4 regions of the Halobacillus sp. ACCC02827 genome follow, and region 2 is predicted to be linked to each of the others. Evidence: riboswitches for the same ligand, from Rfam matches in the RefSeq annotation. Region 2 holds a riboswitch; each other region holds the start of a gene.

Region 1 (4,847 bases), 380 kb from region 2:
GACATTATGCGCGCAGCAACCACCTTATCATTACGGAGTTGATCAGAGGTCTTGGGATGGTGGCAGAATCCATCGACGAATCTAAGCACCAGATGCTGTGGAAGTTCGCCTGCGATACGCTTGACCATATCGAAGAAGAAGTCATTTATACGCTTGATAAGACTTTTCTGCTGCAGGCGATGAACCACTTAGCAGAACTTACAAATAATACATTGGACTATTTCGCTATCGAACGCCGCTTTTACGACGAACTTCCAACTTCTTAAATCCGGAAAAAATAAAAAAGGAAACCCCGGACTGTAACAAGTCGAGGTTTCCTTTTTTGTATCCTTTTACAAATCAAGCGTTGCAGGCGTATCTTCCCCTTCGTTCATTAGACGAATGCTTTCCGGCATAATTTCAAGGACAATATAGTTCGGATCATCCTTCCCATCAAACCAACGGTTCATGCGCTCCGACCACAACTCTTCTTTAATTTCCTGGTCTTCACGGATTTTCGCCTGTCCTTCCACTTCCAAGTACGTATCCCCGTATCCTTCGCCTTCATAGCCGATCAGAATATGGACATTCGGATTCGCTTCAATTTCATCCGCTTTATGTGTGTCGCTGTTCGTAGGAGTATAGAATGTGAATTGTTCATCATTCCAGAATGTCATGTAACGGGTATGAGGTTTGTCATTCTTTACGGTAGCCAACGTACCGATTTTATGTTGTTCCATAATCTGCTTAATCTGGCTCTTTAATTCATCTTGTGTCAATGCAAACAAGCTCCCTTCTCCATATATGCTGCTCTGTCTTTCATACATTTCCAGTTTTCCCCGATAAACGAGAGCTAAACACAAAAATATGCCGCCGGTCATGACACAGCTCTTTAAGGGCAAGCTAAGAAGACCCGTTTCTGCACATGGATGCGCAAATTTGCATAAAATCGTTTTATCCAAAGCCTTCCTTGTTTTACACTGAAGGAAAGACAGGATTCGGGAGGAACAACCATGACTTTACAAATGAAAAATTGGAAATGGCTTTATATTGCATTGGGTTCTATATTTGTAGGGCTGCTCATCCTGATGATCAATTCAAAATCGAGCAGCTCGGAACCGTACCCGCGCGAAGAAGTAACACCGACCTTATTCATTCACGGGTTCAAAGGGGGGCCGAGGAGCTTCCAGACCATGATGGACCGGATGCAGTCCATGAATTGGGGAAAAAAAAGGATGACGGTCTATGTAGCGAACGATGGTACCCTCTCCATCCAGGGAAGCTTCCCCCAGACAAAGAACCCGTTCGTGCAGATATTGTTCGAAGATAATCGCGCCAGTATTTCCAATCAAACAAAATGGGTCGAAAACGTGATGATCCAGCTTCACTCCCGCTACAATGTTCAACAAGTAAATATTATCGGACATTCCATGGGCGGGTTAGCGTCAATCAATTATTTACTGAACGAACCTGCGGACGGCGTACCTGCCGTTAAGAAAGTTGCTGCTATCGCCAGTCCATTTAAAGGCATTCGGAAAGATTCCTATTTTGAATCCAATTACGGGGCCGCAACCGTGGATTTGAGACCAGACTCTGATGCTCTCCAGGATATGGTTAAGAATAAGGATCATTTCTCAGATAATGTAGACGTCCTTGCGGTGGCCGGAATCATCAACAAGGAGGCCCCGGAGCAGGAGCACTGGGATGGTCTTGTCCACGCCTCAAGCGTCCACGGACTGGAAGACATCGTTCCATTCGGCCGTTACTACGAAGAAAGAATTTACCAGCCTCAGGCAACCCACTCCGGCCTCCATGAGCTTGCGGAAGTCGACACAATAGTGGCTGAATTCTTGTGGGAAACAGCACCAATGCGTTCGACAAGCGGTGAGCATCCTTAATCCAACAAAAAAAGTCCGGAGTTTGCTCCAATGCGCCTTGATGCATTGGGAAGCAACTCCGGATTGTTTTATTCTTTTTCGAAAATAAATACCCACATGAATGTAAGTGCCTGCTTTAATTCTTCTTCAAGCCCCGCCAAGAGACTGTCCTCGACACCACGCTTGTAAACCCCTTGTCCAGCTATTGATCTCCACCCTGTCTCTTCTGCCATCTTCTTCAATTCCCACGGCATCATCGTATTGCATATGACTTGTTCCCCGAACAAGCGGCGATAGCTGTTGGTCCTCGGCATTGCCGTCGGACCAAGCAGTGCGATACAAAGTCTTCCCCCAGGCTTCAGTATCCGCTTCATCTCATTAAGCCCCTGTGAAGGAATCTCCGTCCATTCCAATGAATTGACCGCCATGGCACTATCAAACGAATCATCTTCGAAAGGTAGAGCAGTTAGATCCCCCTGGACGAAGGTAAGCCCTTGTTCCCTGACTCTGTCATTCGCCTTATCAATCATATCTTTCGACAAATCAACCCCTGTGACCTCATATCCCTCCTGCCAAAGCCGGAAAGATCCATAGCCGTCTCCACAGCCGAGGTCGGCTACTTTTCCTTTCGGGATATGATTCTCAAGGAAGGGAAGGATCGTACTTCGACTTCCTTCGTCCCACATTTCCTTGCTTTTTGAACTCCACATCCCGGCACGGTCGTCCCACTGCCTTTCTGCTTCTTTATGCCAATCGAACTTGACCATTTCCTCACTCGCCTTTCCGCTTCTTATATATATTTCTTCTTATAAAATTATACCTTACACCAATGCGCTGTGTCTGGGTTTTGATGCTTGGAGGTATTTGTTGTAGAATGGAAAAGGCTTGAATGTTATTTCGTTGTCCGTTATGATAGAAACACAAGATAAGCTAATAAAATTAATCTGAACAACTACATATAGTATTTGCGAACAGAAGATGCCACAAGGCTTAATAGGGAATCCGGTAACCAATCCGGAGCTGCCCCCGCAACTGTACGCATCCGCGAAATGGAAGATTCCACTGTGCCGCGCACGGGAAGGACCAGAGTAAGATCGGATGCCAGCCAGGAGACCTATCTTCGTTCGGCAGAGTTTCAACTTCTTCGGGGATTGAGAAGATGAAGCGATGGAACGAGGACTTTTTTGTGTCTCGCATCGTTTCATGGTTTCATCCACTCCCTTTCCCGGAGTGGATTTTTTTATTTTATATGTAGATATCAGATCAAGGAGTGAAACCATGAGCGTATCAGCAATTAAAGACCAATGGAAAGAAAGATTAGAAGCTTGGAAAACCGAGTTCCCTATGCTTGATCTGGATCGCATCATCCATAAAATTCCTAACTTAGGTTTTGAACATATGACGGAACAGGACCAGCGCCACGCTCTTATTCTCGAGTGTCTGGCTGAGGTCGATGAAATGGAACCGGATTGGACATTTGCAGCCAGCAGAATGCTGCTTGAGCAGATGTATGAGGAAGCTTCCAGTAACCGCGGAACAAACAAGGAATATGAAGATTTTCATGGTCTAATCTGCACGTTGATTAAGAAAGGCATCTATTCCGAGAAGCTGCTTACATATTACTCAGAGGAAGATATATACCAATTAGAAGAAGCACTCGCCCCTGAACGTGACCATCAATTCACCTACATTGGTTTGAAGACATTGAGTGACAGATATATTGCAAGAAGTAAAGAGAAAGAAGTTTATGAACTTCCTCAAGAGCGCTTTATGATCATTGCAATGGTCTTAATGTCACAAGAAGAAGCACCAAAACGGTTGGCACTCGTAAAAGAAGCCTACTGGGCTTTGAGTCATTTATACATGACTGTAGCCACCCCGACTTTAGCAAATGCGGGGAAACGTTATGGTCAGCTGAGCTCCTGCTTCATCGATACGGTAGATGACAGCCTTCAGGGCATCTACGACAGCAACACAGACATCGCCAATCTCAGTAAGCACGGAGGAGGAATCGGAGTCTATCTCGGCAAAATCCGCAGCCGCGGCAGTGATATCCGTGGATTTAAAGGGGTTTCCTCCGGCGTCCTTCCTTGGATGAAGCAGTTAAACAATACAGCCGTGAGCGTCGATCAGCTCGGACAGCGTCAAGGTGCCGTCGCTGTATATCTTGACATATGGCATAAAGACATTTTCCCGTTTCTTGACAGCCGATTGAACAACGGAGATGAACGGCAGCGGACGCACGACCTGTTCACAGGCGTATCCATTCCGGACATCTTCATGGAAGCAGTGGAGAATCGGGAAGACTGGTACTTGTTTGACCCTCACGAAGTACGCAAAGTCATGGGATTTTCGCTGGAAGATTATTTCGATGAAAAACGCGGCGAAGGCTCTTTCAGAGATAAATACCAGGCATGTGTAGAGAACCCGGAGCTTTCCAAAGAAACTGTGCCCGCCATTGAAATTATGAAACGGATCATGGTTGGACAGTTGGAGACCGGAACACCATACATGTTCTATCGGGACGAAGTAAACCGGATGAATCCAAACAACCATGCCGGCATGATTTATTGCAGTAATCTGTGTACAGAAATAGCACAGAATCAAAGACCTACCACTCAATCCGAACAATACGTGGAAGACGGGAAGATCATTACCGTCCATAATCCTGGTGATTTCGTCGTGTGTAACCTTTCCAGCATCAATCTGGGCCGTGCGGTTCCAGCCGGTGTGCTTCCACGGTTGATTGCAATCCAAGTACGTATGCTCGACAACGTAATTGAACAAAACACGATTCCTGTACTACAGGCGCAATTGACCAATCATAAATATCGCGGCGTAGGTCTAGGAACCTTCGGCTGGGCCCACCTGCTTGCAAAGAAGAAGATTGCCTGGGAATCAGAAGAAGCACTCGCCTATACAGAGGAAGTGTACGAAGCGGTTGCTTATCACGCGATAGAAGCAAGCAGTGAGCTGGCTCAAGAAAAAGGA
Region 2 (4,847 bases):
TAAGCCTTGGATGGAGGTTCCCCCTTCGCCGTTATTTCAACAGCAGGCTTCTTCTTCTCTTAAGATAGCGATTGCGGAGGATAAGGCGTTCAACTTCTATTACCCGGAAAATCTCGAACTTTTGGAGGCGCGCGGTGTAGAAGTGCTTCGTTTTTCTCCGTTAGCTGGAGAGAAAATTCCTAAAGTGGCGGACGGCGTTTATCTGGGCGGCGGCTTTCCTGAACTTTATGCCGAACGACTCTCGGAACAGAAAGACATGAGAAAAGCGTTCCTGGCTCGCGTCGAAGAAGGGCTTCCTGTCCTAGCGGAATGTGGAGGATTCATGTTTTTAACAAAGGCCATCAACGGACATGCCATGGTTGGGGCTATTTCCGGGGACATGCATATGCAGGGAAAGCTGGCTGCTGTCGGATACAGGGAAATCCATGGAGGACCCGGGAATTTTCTTCTTCCTGAAGGGGAAACCGCAAGAGGTCACGAGTTCCACTATTCTGTATATCGCCCGGATGAGGAGCATACGCCGGCCTACTTCGTTAAAGGAACATTCGGAGAAGGGACAGAAGGAGTCATTCATAAGAATATTGTCGCAGGGTACACGCATATACACTTTGCATCGAACCCATCCGTTGTGGATGCTTTCCTGAATAAATGCAGGGAGGTTCGCAATTCATGAAGGCCGTACCAATTATGATCCAGGGCACACACTCAGATGCGGGGAAAAGTATGATGGTTACGGCTTTGTGCAGGATTTTTGCACGAAAAGGATATGCTGTCGCCCCGTTCAAGTCGCAGAATATGGCGCTCAACTCCTATATCACTATAGATGGCAGAGAAATCGGACGCGCGCAGGGGGTGCAGGCGGAAGCAGCCGGTGTCGAGGCAGAGACGATGATGAACCCTGTATTGATCAAGCCGACGAAGGATGATGAATCCCAAATTGTCGTCCATGGGAAGCCGCTCCGGAATATGAAAGCATCCGAGTACCGGAAGGAATATTACGAGACTGCCAAACAGGTAATACGAGAAGCTTATCAATCTTTAGCCGGTCGTTTTGAAAGAATCGTAATCGAAGGTGCCGGAAGCCCGGCAGAAGTGAATTTAAACGACCGTGAACTTGTCAATATGAGTATCGCAAGAATGGCGGATGCTCCGGTCATCCTTGTAGGGGATATCGACAGAGGAGGCGTATTTGCAAGCCTTGTCGGAACCCTGCAGCTGCTTGATCCGGTTGATAGAAAGAGAGTGTGCGGTGTAATCATCAATAAATTCCGCGGAGATGTGTCTCTGCTTCAGCCCGGTTTGGATTGGTTTGAAGCGTATGCAGGTATCCCGGTTCTGGGTGTCGTTCCGTTCCTGGAAGATGCTGCGATGGATGCGGAAGATTCCTTAAGTCTCCATCAATACAGCCGTTTCCCCGACGATGCCAAGGATTTGGATATCGCTGTCATTCATCTTCCGCGCATTTCTAATTTTACAGACATCGATCCGTTTCGGTTTGAAACGGACTGCCACGTACGGCTTGTTCAGAAGCCGGAAGAATTGGGAAAACCCGATTTGATCATTCTTCCCGGAACGAAAAATACGCTGGAAGACTGTCAGTTCATGAAGGAGCTGGGGTTGGACCACGCTGTCAGAAGGCTTCACCTTCAAGGAACCATCATCTTCGGGATTTGCGGCGGCTATCAAATGATGGGGGAGAAGATCCATGATCCTCAAAAAGTAGAATCTGAAGCCATCGAAGTGGAAGGGATCGGGATTTTTCCACTAAAGACGACAATGCTTACAGAGAAACGGACGGTTCGCTCAAGCATGAAGGTTCATTTCTCGGGAGAAGAGCTGGATATTCAAGGCTATGAAGTCCATATGGGCCGGACGGAGCGGACGGGGGATGTCGATTCCTTCCTTGATGGTTCCGTAAGCGACGGAGCATATGGGACGTATTTTCACGGTGTGTTCCATAACGACAAGTTCCGCCATCTGTTTCTCAACCAGCTCAGGAAACGAAAAGGATTGCAGGAGGCGGAAGCGCACGTGTTGTATGAACAACTCCGGTTGGAAGCTTATGATCGTTTAGCAGCGCACGTCACAGGTTTTTTAGACGTAGATAGACTGGAAGACATAATGGAGCAGTACCAGCGTAGATAGGAGCAGAAGCAGGGCCCCTATGAAGGCTATGACAAGATTTACTTTTTTCCGACGGGATTCTATAATAGAATCATCACAAAAATTCGAATATTCCGCGATCAGGTCCTACATGCTGTAGGTGAAAAGGGAAATCGGTGTAAATCCGATGCGGTCCCGCCACTGTAACGTTGAGGAAAGCTGCGTGCCACTGTTTGTACGGGAAGGGCAGCTTGACGATGAAACGGAGCCAGGAGACCTGCCTGACGTGTTCGAGAAGAGACTTTCGGGTTAAAGGTCTGCTTCGAACGAGCGTGATGTGTGCGTTTATTTATCAGCGTGTATCATTCCGCCTCCTTCGACGACCGCCTTTTTCTTAGAGAATGGCGTTTTTTTGTGAGCAAAAATAGGGAGGGGAAAGATACATGAAAAGAACACACTGGTTCATGCCGTTTGTTATCGGTATGCTTCTGATGTTTGCTGTCGGTTGCAGTGATGATTCCAATGAAACGGAGCAGGGCGCAGATGCTGGTGCGGAGGAAACGACTGATCAGCAGGGAAATTCTGCCGAATTCCCGGTCACGGTCACAGACGGAAGTGGAGAGGAAGTTACCATCGAAGAGGAGCCGGAGACGATCGTATCCTTAATACCGAGCAACACAGAAATTACATTTGCGCTCGGTCAGGGCGATAAGTTGATTGGTGTCGATACATACAGCAACTATCCGGAGGAAGCAAATGATATAGAAAAAATTGGAGCTCAGGAAATGGATGTGGAGAAGATTTTATCTTTAGATCCGGATCTTGCGCTGGTGACAGATTTCCACCAGGAGAATAATCGCGATATTCTAGATAAATTCGAAGAATCCGGTATCGACGTTGTTGTTGTCGACAGTGCGGAGTCTTTTGATGCTGTATATGACCATATCGAACTGCTTGGTGATGTGGAAGGGGCATCCGAAGAAGCGGATGAGCTTGTAGGCGACATGCAGTCCAGCTTGGAAAAGATCAAAGAGAAGGCAGAAGCTGTCGAGGAAAAGAAACGGGTTTGGGTGGAGGTCGCTCCTAGTCCTGACATTTATACAACCGGTACAGGAACCTTCATGAATGAGATGCTGGAGGCGATCCATGCCGAAAATACGGCTGCCGACCAGGAAGGTTGGGTGAAGATGACGGAAGAGGAAGCCGTCCAGAAGAATCCTGATGTCATCATCACCACTTACGGCTACTATGTCGATAATCCGGAGGAGCAGGTGCTTGACCGAGCGGGATGGGCGGAAGTTCCTGCCGTGAAGCAGGAACAGGTCTTCGATGTGAATAACGATACGGTGACGCGTCCGGGACCGCGTTTGATCGATGGAGTAGAGACGCTTGGAAAGCTCATTTATCCAGAAGTATTTACTGAATAAGATCGGGTGGATGTACATCTTGTTGGGAGGGTTCGTACTTGGTGCGACCCTTCTTGGCGTTTTAAACAGCAGTGTCGATTTCCCGATCCCGGTTGTTCTCGATCTTCTGCTTAATAAAACGCTCGGGATTTCTTTGCGGGATGAGACAGTCGAGAAATCCACCGAACTGATCATTTGGGAAATACGGTTTCCGCGGGTACTGCTGGCGCTTCTCGTAGGTGCTTCCCTTTCCATTGCAGGTGCTGCTTTCCAAGGATTGTTGAGGAACCCGCTGGCTGATCCGTACACAATCGGCGTTTCGTCCGGTTCCGCCCTCGGTGCTGTATGCGTGCTGTATTTCCAAATTACGATTTCGTTTCTAGGCGAATTCACGCTGCCGGTTGTAGCGATTATCTCCGGATTCATCACGATGCTTATCGTCTTCGGGGTGACTCACCTGGCCAATCGAACGCTTGCGATCGAGACGATCATTCTGGCTGGTATTATCGTTAGTTCTTTCATCAGTGCGGTCATTTCCTTAATCATTGCCTTGAGTTCAAGAGAAGATATGCGGCAGATTCTTTATTGGCTGATGGGGAATGTCGGGATGCGGGGATGGAGTCATGTCCAATTGCTTCTTCCGTTTTTCGTCGTTGGGGTCCTGCTTCTCCTGTTCAAAACGCGCGAATTAAATGCGATGGCGCTTGGTGAGGAGTCTGCCGAACACTTGGGAGTGCACGTGAATCGAGGGAAAGTGATGGTCATCGTCGGCGCATCGCTGTTGACAGGGGCTGCCGTCGCCGTATCCGGACAAATAGGATTCGTCGGACTGGTCATCCCTCATTTCATCCGAATGCTTGTTGGGCCCAACCACCGCCACGTCCTGCCGTTATCCACGCTTGCCGGCGGTGGTTACCTGATTCTCGCCGACTTATTTGCACGGACGATTGTGGCACCGGAAGAATTGCCGATTGGTGTCATCACCGCCCTGATCGGCGCACCGATCTTTGCTTTACTTATGATCAGAGAGCGATTCAGGAGGAACGAATCATGATAATGATGGAAGGTGTATCAGGAGGATATCAAAGCAAACGGGTTGTCCATGATATTGATTTGTCGATTCAAACCGGCCGGTTCTTTACATTGCTTGGTCCGAATGGAAGCGGAAAGACGACCCTGTTTAAATTAATTACAGGGATACTGCCGGCAGCGACGGGAACTATTCAACTGTTCGGCAGGTCTCTGCATACGTTTTCTCCCCGGGAAAAGGCAAGAATGATGGCTGTGCTCTCCCAGGAATCGTATGTGGAATTCGACTTTACGGTCAGAGAAATCGTT
Region 3 (4,847 bases), 240 kb from region 2:
CCGGTGTTTGGCGCGTGGCGGTATGTGCGGAGACTGGAATTATCGACCCATGCCTGCGAGACGGCATCGGTGACTTCTTCCTTCGTCCCGCCGAGCATCGCTGTAACAACGGCGGCTGTTGCGACTTTTACGTAAAGGACGTGGTCCAAACCTTCTCTGTTCAGGCTGTTCTCAAGTGCAAGGACACCTTGAATTTCGTGGGCCTTCACCATGTTCACGAGCACGTCCTTCATGTGGAGCGGAGCTTCCCCTGCGGCCAGTCGCCTCCGGCTGATATAGTCGGCGATGGCCAGGATTCCTCCCAGGTTGTCGGAGGGATGCCCCCACTCGGCAGCGAGCCACGTGTCATTGTAGTCGAGCCAACGAATCATACAGCTGATATTGAAGGCGGCATGAACAGGATCCAATTCATAGGAAGTCCCCGGGACACGCGAGCCGTCAGGAACGATAGTACCAGGAACGATGGGACCGAGGTGTTTCGTGCATTCCGGGTATCGAAGGGCGAGAAACCCGCAGCCAAGCGAATCCATCAGGACGTACTGGGCTGTCTGCAACGCTTCCTCGCTGGTAACTTCTTCGTGAACCGCATAAGCAGCGATTTCCTCCAATAATGGATCGGTTTCCTTGAGGGTATTCATTTTCACTTCTTCCATTTCATCTCCACCTTTACAAAGAATATGTACCATACAGCCGGGCAGGCAGCCCGGCTTTCTTCCTTTATGGATGCAGATCCCGCGGGCCGGAATAAAGGACACGGGGACGGAACAACTTGTTGTTGGCGTATTGTTCTGTGACATGGGCACAGAGGCCGAGGGTTCTTGCAGCAAAGAAGATCGGCGTGTACAAAGCGATTGGAACAGAAAGAAGGTAATAGACAGGAGCAGCGTAGTAATCCAGATTCGGATATAGATTTTTTTCTTCTTTCATGACGGCTTCTCCTGCTTCACACATGTCAAACAGGTCTTCACGTTTTTTTTCTTTTGCGAGTTCCCGAAGAGCTTCTTTCATGAGGGAAGCCCGTGGGTCCATGCGATTCCTATACACTCGATGCCCGAATCCCATCACCTTTTCTTTCTTCTGGAGCTTTTCATAGAGCAGGTGACGGAATCCGTCGGTCGTTTTTCCTTCAAGCAGCATATGCATGACCGCTTCATTCGCACCGCCGTGAAGATTCCCTTTTAAGGAGGCGACGGCACCGGTCAAGGCACCATACAAGTCGGCATTCGTCGATGCGATGACCCGGGCGGTGAAGGTCGAGTTCGGCATTTCGTGCTCGCTGTAGAGCAACAGGGAACGGTCGAAGAACTTCACCTCCTGCTCCGATGGGTATCGTACCGGTGATCATGTATAAGAAATTCGCGCTGTAAGAGAGTTCCTCCGTGGGCTCGATGACCGGTTTCTGCTGCAGGATGTGGTAACTGTTAGCGACGATGTTCGGAATTTTAGCCAGTAAACGCAGCGCCGTCGTACGCATGACCTCCGGTGAGCGGTCTTCCAGCCTTTCATCGTGACCGGCAAGGGCGGAAACACCTGTGCGCAGCGCATCCATCGGGTGTGTAGAGGACGGAAGCTTTTCGAAAAGCGTAAAAAAACCTTGCGGCAGGGAATATTCCTTTATTAAATTAGCTTCGATATTTGATCGTTCTGCACCTGCAGGGAGACTGCCGTGAAGCAGAAGATGAATCAAGTCTGTATAGGTCTTACAGCCGGCAAGCTCAATCAGTTCATAGCCGCGGATGACAATTTCCTCTTTCTCTGTATCCAGGTAGGAAAGCTGCGTCTCTGCAGCAATCACACCATCAAGACCAGGTCGATAGATCATTTGATCAGGCATAGACATCCTCCTTATAGTAACCGCTTACAAAAATAAGATCAGGACAGCGAATGCTTACCGAAAAGTTCTTCGCGGACAAGGACGTATGCTTTTTCTAAACGAATTCGTTCCTCCGAGTCACGGCATTCCTTCTGCCATTGTTCGAACGTCTCCTCCAGTGTACTTGGAAGAGCGGCGTAGAACTGATTCATAATAGATGCTTTAAAAAGGTCGATATAGCTGTCTATCGGATCAATCATAGAGACACCTCTATTTCATTCGGAAATAAAGCCAATAAAAAAACAACTTCCCCAAGAAGTTGTCAAGCTGCGTTCTTCCTAGGAAAAGCAAATAAGATCCGCAGCCATGCGTATCCATCCTTCTCCTGAAACGGCACTTCACACCCCCTATCCTCGTAGGTACATGATGTTCGCTGAAACGGGCAGGTCTCCTGGCTTATGATCATCGCTCCCTGAACCCTTCCCATTCCCGCTCGATGACGGGGACAGTGGTCCTTCAGTTCGCTCCCAATTACAGTTGCGGGACAGCACCGGCTTTTCACCGGTTTCCCTTTTAAGCAGGCAGCATTTGTGCGCCTGCACCCGAATCAAAACGTATTCAGTTGTCACAGTTCAATATATCAAACAATCCATAAATAAACAATATTTTCCTTTCTTCCCCATGGTAGGAACAGCTGGGATGTTTGCTTTTTATAAAAAAAGGTTACATATCTTACAGGTGAACAAACTATACCATGTATGTTTTCCATAGAAAGGATGAGTGAGAGTGAAAGTTCTTGTAGTAGGTGCAAATGGTCAAGTCGGTAAACATCTGGTTGAGAAAATCCAGGACAGCGAAAAAGTAGAAGCTGTCGCTATGATCCGCAAAGAGGAGCAGGCGTCCTACTTCAAAGATTTAGGAGCCGAAACGGTCCTTATTGACTTGGAAGACGACACGGAAACCATTGCAAAAGCGTTTAAAGGAGTGGACGCTGTCGTATTTACAGCGGGATCCGGTCCGAATACCGGCCCTGATAAAACAGTAATGATCGACCTTGACGGTGCGGTGAAGACGATCGAAGCATCGAAGCAGGCAGGTGTGAAGCGCTACGTCATGATCAGTTCTTTCGATACGACGCGGGAAGCGATTCAGGAAGCACCGGCTTCTTTCGCTCCTTATGTCATTGCGAAGCACTATGCAGATGACTGGCTGCGACGAACGGATCTGGATTACACGATCATCCACCCGGGAATGCTGACGAACGATGCGGGTACGGGTGAAGTGGAAGCGGCAGAGAAAGTCGAACGCGGGGAAATTTCCCGTGAAGACGTGGCGAGCGTCATTCTTGCGACATTGGAAAATGAGGCGACAATCGGTAAGGAATTCCAAGTGGTCGGGGGAAATACGACCGTCCGCGATGCTGTAGGATCTTTATAATTATTAGGAAGACTCTCGAAGGCTCTGCTGGAAACAGCGGAGTCTTCTTTATTGTTTCGTCGATTTCCCGGGAAATATGTGGCGGCACCATGTGAAAAAATGCTACGATTCCCGTAGGATATACATAGGAGGAAAGTATATGACACGGAAATTATATTATGAAGATGCTTATTTGACAGCATTTGATACAACCATTGCTCGTACCGGGCAGGATGATAACGGATTTTTCGTCATACTTGAAGAAACAGCCTTTTATCCAACCGGCGGCGGCCAGCCGAGTGATCGAGGAGCTTTGAACGGAGCACCGGTTTCGGGTGTGGAAGAAGTGGACGGCGATATCCGTCATTATTTGGAGGAGCCGATGGTCGTCGGAGGTACCGTCCATGGGGAAATTGACTGGGCCAGACGCTTTGACCATATGCAGCAGCATTGCGGTCAGCATATCCTTTCTGCAGTCTTGGAAGATCGTTTTCAGTGGCAGACGACCAGCTTCCATCTGGGTGAGGAAACGGTCACGATCGATTTGGATACTTCTGAGCTTCTGGAAGAAACGCTTACAGAAGCGGAAGCAGAGGTCAACCGCTTGATCCTGAAAAATATTAAGGTGGAAACAGCATGGATGACGGCGGAAGAGGCGGGGAAGTATCCTTTGCGTAAGAAACTCGCCGTCACGGAAAATGTCCGTCTCGTCATGATTCCGGGCGTTGATTATAATGGATGCGGCGGAACACATCCGCAGGCGACCGGGGAAGTAAGGGCTGTCAAGCTTCTGGGCTGGACTAAGAATAAGGGTCAGGTGCGCCTGGAATTTGTCTGTGGAGAACGTCTGCTTGGACAGTTCGGGAAGAAACATCGACTGTTGACGGAGTTGAAGCAGCTCGTTGCCCGTCCCGAGGAGGCGCTGCCGGAGGAAATCGTTGAGCTGAATGAAAAAAGCAAAGAGAAGGATAAGTACATCTTGGATTTGGAGAGTAAGCTGATCGGCTATGAAGCGAAGGAGCTTGTGGAACAAGGAGAGCAGAAACAGTTTCTCTCTGCAGTATATCAGGACCGTTCCATTAAGCAGCTCCAGACTTTAGGGCAGGCTGTGTTGAACGAAACGACGGATGCCTGTGTCCTGCTCGTCAGTGAACAGGAAGATGCCCTCCAGTTTGTACTTGCCTGTGGCAGCGGACTGGACAGAAATATGAATGACGTGGCGAAACAAGTGTTGCCGCATATCGAGGGAAAAGGCGGAGGAAAACCGCATTTTGTCCAGGGTGGCGGCAAGAAACGAATCAAAGCGGATGCATTTGTGGAGCTGGTAAAGAATATAGTTTAAAAAGAGTCCCCCTGAACTCCAGGAAGCGCCTGTCGCTTTCTGGAGTTTTTTATCATCTTACGGTAACTGTTGTGTAATAGTGGTGTAATAGTATTAAGAACATATAACAGTTCCATTATTGTTGCGTTTTTTTATTGTAAATGTGGTATTATCAATCTTGTTCTCCTACGCATGCTTAATTTTAATTGGTATCAGCTATTGATGGAACATAAATAAATTAGATCACTATTTACGGAGGTTGTATCATGTTTTCTAAATTTAAAACAAAGATGGAAA
Region 4 (4,847 bases), 1.2 Mb from region 2:
AATGCCGTTTCCAGCGGGGAATCACCGCAGGCTGCTTTTAAAACACTACTTCCCGGAAACAGTGCGATGACGGCCACTACGGTCGTCCATCCCGCTAAAATACGCCCTTTTTCAATCTGCACGAGCGTTTTTTTCGAGACACCGATGATCACCGCCATTCGATCTTGTGTGTAGCCCTGTTCCACACGTATCAGTTTTATCTTATCGGAGATGATTGCTATCAACTGTTCTTTGTCCATTCCCATCTTCCCCTTTTTGATACTTCCATTTTAACATGATTCATCGCTGTCCACTATCTGCAGGGCTTTGACTATTGACCATCAATTCGGAGCGAGAAGATTAATAACCTCAGGAGTAGGTATAGGGTGACGAAAATCGTAGGCACCTTTCTCTCGTTCCAGGCCGCTGAACTTCACTTCCCGATAACCGGCCGAAAATGCCGTTGCAAGCAAAGCATCCACCATTTCCCTTCTTTCCCTTTCATCCTTGAAGGCATGGTGATCTACATCAAGATACAAACGCTCTTTATCTTCCTTAATGACGGACAAACGAACATGATCTGGAATTGGAGACTCAAGCTGCGGAAAAGGAGCATTCTTTCCCATCTCTGTAAGGAGATCCGAAAAGTCTGCATCATCATCTGCTTGTACGGGAGTGAGCAGCGATTTTGTGGAAGCATCATAGTGATAAATAAGAAAATAATACGTTTCTTCTGAAACTACAGGCAGTTTATCGGTTATACCATAATTACCGATGGCAACCTGTTTCCCGTCAGAAGTCTTCACGTCAACGGAATCTGAGGCATATCCGGATAATTCCCACCTCACACTTTCCACGACAGACCTAGCCCATGAACTCCCGCTGACTTGATAGTTCTCAGGAAATACCGCTCTCGCTTTCCCATTCTCTTCATCTATCTCGTAATCCACTTCAGGAACGGTACGCGGAGAAAGTCCGAAAGTGTCTGGGTCCACTCTCGTTTCTTCGGAAGCGAGTGTGATTGGAATGACGAACTCTCCATTCCTGTCCGGGAAGGCCTGCACCCTCATCCCGGATTTGCGGGTATCTGCAACCAGTGACAGAGTATGTGTCGGCATATCCAATCCAGATCCTTCCAAAACGGGTGGTAATGGGACAAACTCCCCTTCCCTCGTGTCTGTTTGCTGTGCCCCTTGTTCAGGAAGGGGATGCAGGCTTTCCTGAACAAACGGAAGAGAGACTGCAAGGAGAGAGAGAACGGTAAGAATAGATAATAGAGGAACAATCCGGTGCCGCTTCTTCCTCACACCACGATTTATCCTTCTTTCAACAGCGCGGTACACCTCCCCCTGCTCCCTTTTGTCTTCCAAAGAAGGTAACTGATAAAGCCACTGCTTCACATCCTGGTCTGATATTTTTTTCTTACTCAATGTCTCCTCCTCCTTCCCTCGCTTTTTCTATATGGGTTCTCAAGGCTTTCATACCACGATGCTGCGTCGTTTTCACTTTGCTTTCACTGAAAGAAAGAGCCTCTGCTGTTTCCTGAATGGACATTCCCTGCATATAGCGGAGTATGAGCACACTCCTCTGATTAAAAGAACACTTATCCAAAGCTCTGTACATTTCCTTCACCTCTTCGTTCATTACAGCCACTTCCTCAGGCAGAGGGAGACCATCGCGTAAGCTCTCCTTATTCTTCGTCCAATCAAATGTTTCTATAATACGATCCCTTTTTCTCTTCTGCTTCCGAAAATAGTCGATGGCCACGTGACGGGCAATGGAAAGCAGCCACGTCTTTTCTGAGCTTTGCTTTCGAAAGGAATGATAGGATTTTATGACACGTATGTACACTTCCTGCACGAGATCTTCTGCAACAGCACGGTCCTTGACCATATAGATAAGAAATTGAAATAAATCCCGGTGATGTTGCTTATACAGTTCATCAAAGAACGATTTCAAAACAGTACCCCCTGAATCACCTATGTATATAGTCGTAACAAATAGGTAATCGTTACACTACCTATACTAATACGAAAAAAAAAGAAAAAGCTACCCTGTTCTAGGGCAGCTTTCCTGCTGGGTCCAATCTATGGTTTGTTAATGGGTAACGTCTGAACAACCGTCCTAATACAGGAGCCATAACAATCAGAAAAACAGTGTTTGAAACCGCATGATTGATGTCCATAGGAATCCCTGCCAGATAATAGGCCCAGAAGGGCTGCCCTGCGACATGCATCGTGAGAGACAGGACAAAGCCATAGAAGATACCACTCAAAAAACCATATACAGATAACAACCATACCGGAAGCTTAGGAAAAACCTTACCTAAGATACCTGCTCCGACACCGATTAAACCCCAGGCTGTTATCTGCCATACGGTCCACATACCCATGCCGAGGAGGAGGTTGGAAGTCAGTGTCGTTACGAAAGCAACCAGTACACCTCCAACTGGACCCAGCCAAAATCCGGCGATGATAATAATCGCCGTTACAGGCTGAACATTAGGAATATTGGCAAGAGCCATTCGGCCCGCAACAGCTAATGCTGACAGCATGGCAATCAACGTCAGTTTATATGTGTTCATAGTTGGTCATTCCCACGCATGATAATCGAAGGTAACCTGATCTCCATCTTTCAATTCATAATCTTCTGCGCCGACTTGACCTTCTTCTCCATTGACGGTGTACATCCATGCTTTCTTTTCATCGCCTCCAACACCTTCAATGGAGTTGATGAATCCTCCGGACTGTTCCACTTTGAAATTGTCCTCCATCACCTGCATCAGATTCGCACCTTCTTCGGCAGTAATCGATTCAGAAGCAATTTCTTCGGCACCATTATCTTGTGAAAGCTCCACCTCTACGGTAATTTCCTGTTCCTGCTGTTCGGTCGTTTCTGCACTCTTTTCTTCATCTTCCTGCGCGCCGCATCCTGCCAAAACACCGACGGCAAGGAAGGCCGCCATCATCAGGCGATACCATTTCTGTAACATTTTTTTCTCCCCTTCTGTCTTTTTGAGGGTTTTGAGTAGCCACAAATAAGAGCCTGCCCCTGTTGGGACAAGCTCTAAGACGAACCAATAGAAGCGGGACTGGCCGCCATTCACCGATCGGTTGCCTCAAATACTCAATCCTCGAAGTATTGAAACGCGAGATCAGGCAGGTCTACTGACTCGTGCGTCATCCTTCCAAGGCTCCTTCCCGTTATCCACAGTGGATCCACCTTTTCGTCGGCACTCACAGTTGCGAGGACAGTTCCGGTTTCCTTACCGGATTCCCATTTTAAGTCTTTCAGACACCTGAATTCTCATTTTATACAGTTCCTTTTTAAGCGTACACGAAACCGTCACAATTGGCAATAAGGGGATTACCCATGAATGAAAGGGATGTGGAAGGTAAAGGTCGTCCCTTCCCCAAGCCTGCTGTGGACGCTGATCTCTCCGTCGTGCCCCTCGACGATGTTCTTTGCAATGGCGAGACCGAGACCGGTTCCTTTCTTATAATCCTTCGTTTTTCGCTTCCTGGATTTGTCCGCCTTATAGAAGCGTTCAAATACAAATGGCAGGTCTTCTTCAGCAATGCCCATACCGCTGTCGTTTACCGAAGCGACCCAGTCATTCCCGTCTGGAACGACCGTCACATTTACTTCTCCGCCTTCTTCCGTGTGGCGGATGGCATTATCAATCAAGTTCGTGAACACTTGTTCAATTCGATCCGGATCAAAGGTAAGCCTGCCGAGTTCAGGAGCAAGATCAAGCGTAAGGTTCACCTGTTTATCACCTGCCAGACCACTGAACTTCCGGATAATCTTCTGCATATACGGTCCCATTTCGATCGTATCATGAGCGAGCTGAATATGCCCCGCTTCCATACGGGCCAAATCCAGCAGCTCGTTGACCAATCTGCCGATCCTGAGGGATTCATCATGAATGATCTGAGCCAGCTCGTTTTTGTCTTCTTTAGTTTCTGCAATATCATCCACAATTGCCTCGCTGTATCCCTGAAGCATAGAAATTGGAGTGCGTAGTTCGTGCGAAACATTCGCTATAAAATCTTTACGAAGCTTATTTAGTCTCCGTTCTTCCGTCATATCACGCAGAACCGCGACGGCTCCACGAACCTTTTCCCTGTCATAGAGAGGGGTCATAATGATCACCCATGAGCGACCTTGTACGGATACTTCCACCATGGATTCATGTTCCTCTGTTATAACACTTTGAAAGAGCTCTTTTAAAGGCTCCGGCAGACGAAGCTCCTCTTCCTTATCCCGGGACGGATCCCGTTCGAAATCAGCGGCTTTCAAATACTGCTGGGCTGGAGGGTTCGTTATGAGCACATCTCCTTGACGATTGATGGTTATGACACCGTCCGCCATGGAACGCAGGATCCCTGAGAGTTGTTCTTTCTCTTGATTCAAAGCATTAATATGAAATTTCAACTCTCTTCCCATCCGATTAAAAGCCATGGCAAGCTCGCCGATTTCATCATGCGTTCGGATCGGAATTTTCGTATGAAACTCTCCCTTAGCGAGTTCCATAGCTCCCTTTCTCATTTTAATAAGTGGAGCCGTTATTCTCGTAGACAGGAAAAAGGCAAAAATTGTAGTTAAAATAATCGCGATCCCTGCACCAAGAAATATGATTTTCGTCGTTTGCTCTGACGTCTCTTCGACCGTATCGAGCGATTGATAGACAAAGACCGCTCCAGAGCTATTCTCAAGAGGTGTTCCAACTACCATCACACCGGAGGCATGCTCCTGCATATCTGCAATCTTTTTGACGTCTTTACCGTTTTCCATAACGGCCCGAAGTTCAGGGTCCTTCCGAAACCACGCATCATCAAGCTGCGGCATCGCTTCGGATTCACTTT

The links. A riboswitch is a leader RNA that binds a small molecule or an ion and turns the genes downstream of it on or off. The one in region 2 is predicted to bind cobalamin.
Region 1: another riboswitch for cobalamin. It lies ahead of QRD89_RS01715 (ribonucleoside-diphosphate reductase subunit alpha); the one in region 2 lies ahead of QRD89_RS03540 (ABC transporter substrate-binding protein).
Region 3: another riboswitch for cobalamin. It lies ahead of QRD89_RS02505 (hypothetical protein); the one in region 2 lies ahead of QRD89_RS03540 (ABC transporter substrate-binding protein).
Region 4: another riboswitch for cobalamin. It lies ahead of QRD89_RS10365 (DUF4430 domain-containing protein); the one in region 2 lies ahead of QRD89_RS03540 (ABC transporter substrate-binding protein).

The regions. Positions count from the first base shown of each region.
Region 1 covers NZ_CP128168.1:315,101-319,947, reverse strand. The annotation lists gene QRD89_RS01735 (DUF2254 domain-containing protein) at 1-266, shown strand, start outside; gene QRD89_RS01730 (pyridoxamine 5'-phosphate oxidase family protein) at 333-758, opposite strand; gene QRD89_RS01725 (alpha/beta fold hydrolase) at 993-1,877, shown strand; gene QRD89_RS01720 (class I SAM-dependent methyltransferase) at 1,946-2,623, opposite strand; cobalamin riboswitch at 2,816-2,992, shown strand; gene QRD89_RS01715 (ribonucleoside-diphosphate reductase subunit alpha) at 3,135-4,847, shown strand, end outside.
Region 2 covers NZ_CP128168.1:698,746-703,592, forward strand. The annotation lists gene QRD89_RS03530 (cobyrinic acid a,c-diamide synthase CobB) at 1-673, shown strand, start outside; gene QRD89_RS03535 (cobyric acid synthase) at 670-2,145, shown strand; cobalamin riboswitch at 2,229-2,402, shown strand; gene QRD89_RS03540 (ABC transporter substrate-binding protein) at 2,547-3,530, shown strand; gene QRD89_RS03545 (FecCD family ABC transporter permease) at 3,493-4,563, shown strand; gene QRD89_RS03550 (adenosylcobinamide amidohydrolase) at 4,560-4,847, shown strand, end outside.
Region 3 covers NZ_CP128168.1:459,890-464,736, forward strand. The annotation lists gene QRD89_RS02495 (bifunctional 2-methylcitrate dehydratase/aconitate hydratase) at 1-653, opposite strand, end outside; partial or broken gene mmgD (citrate synthase) at 718-1,834, opposite strand; gene QRD89_RS02505 (hypothetical protein) at 1,873-2,073, opposite strand; cobalamin riboswitch at 2,238-2,434, opposite strand; gene QRD89_RS02510 (SDR family oxidoreductase) at 2,600-3,250, shown strand; gene QRD89_RS02515 (alanyl-tRNA editing protein) at 3,390-4,571, shown strand; gene QRD89_RS02520 (LTA synthase family protein) at 4,817-4,847, shown strand, end outside.
Region 4 covers NZ_CP128168.1:1,942,380-1,947,226, forward strand. The annotation lists gene QRD89_RS10345 (helix-turn-helix transcriptional regulator) at 1-239, opposite strand, end outside; gene QRD89_RS10350 (hypothetical protein) at 321-1,409, opposite strand; gene sigX (RNA polymerase sigma factor SigX) at 1,402-1,938, opposite strand; gene QRD89_RS10360 (ECF transporter S component) at 2,039-2,563, opposite strand; gene QRD89_RS10365 (DUF4430 domain-containing protein) at 2,570-2,971, opposite strand; cobalamin riboswitch at 3,120-3,296, opposite strand; gene QRD89_RS10370 (ATP-binding protein) at 3,346-4,847, opposite strand, start outside.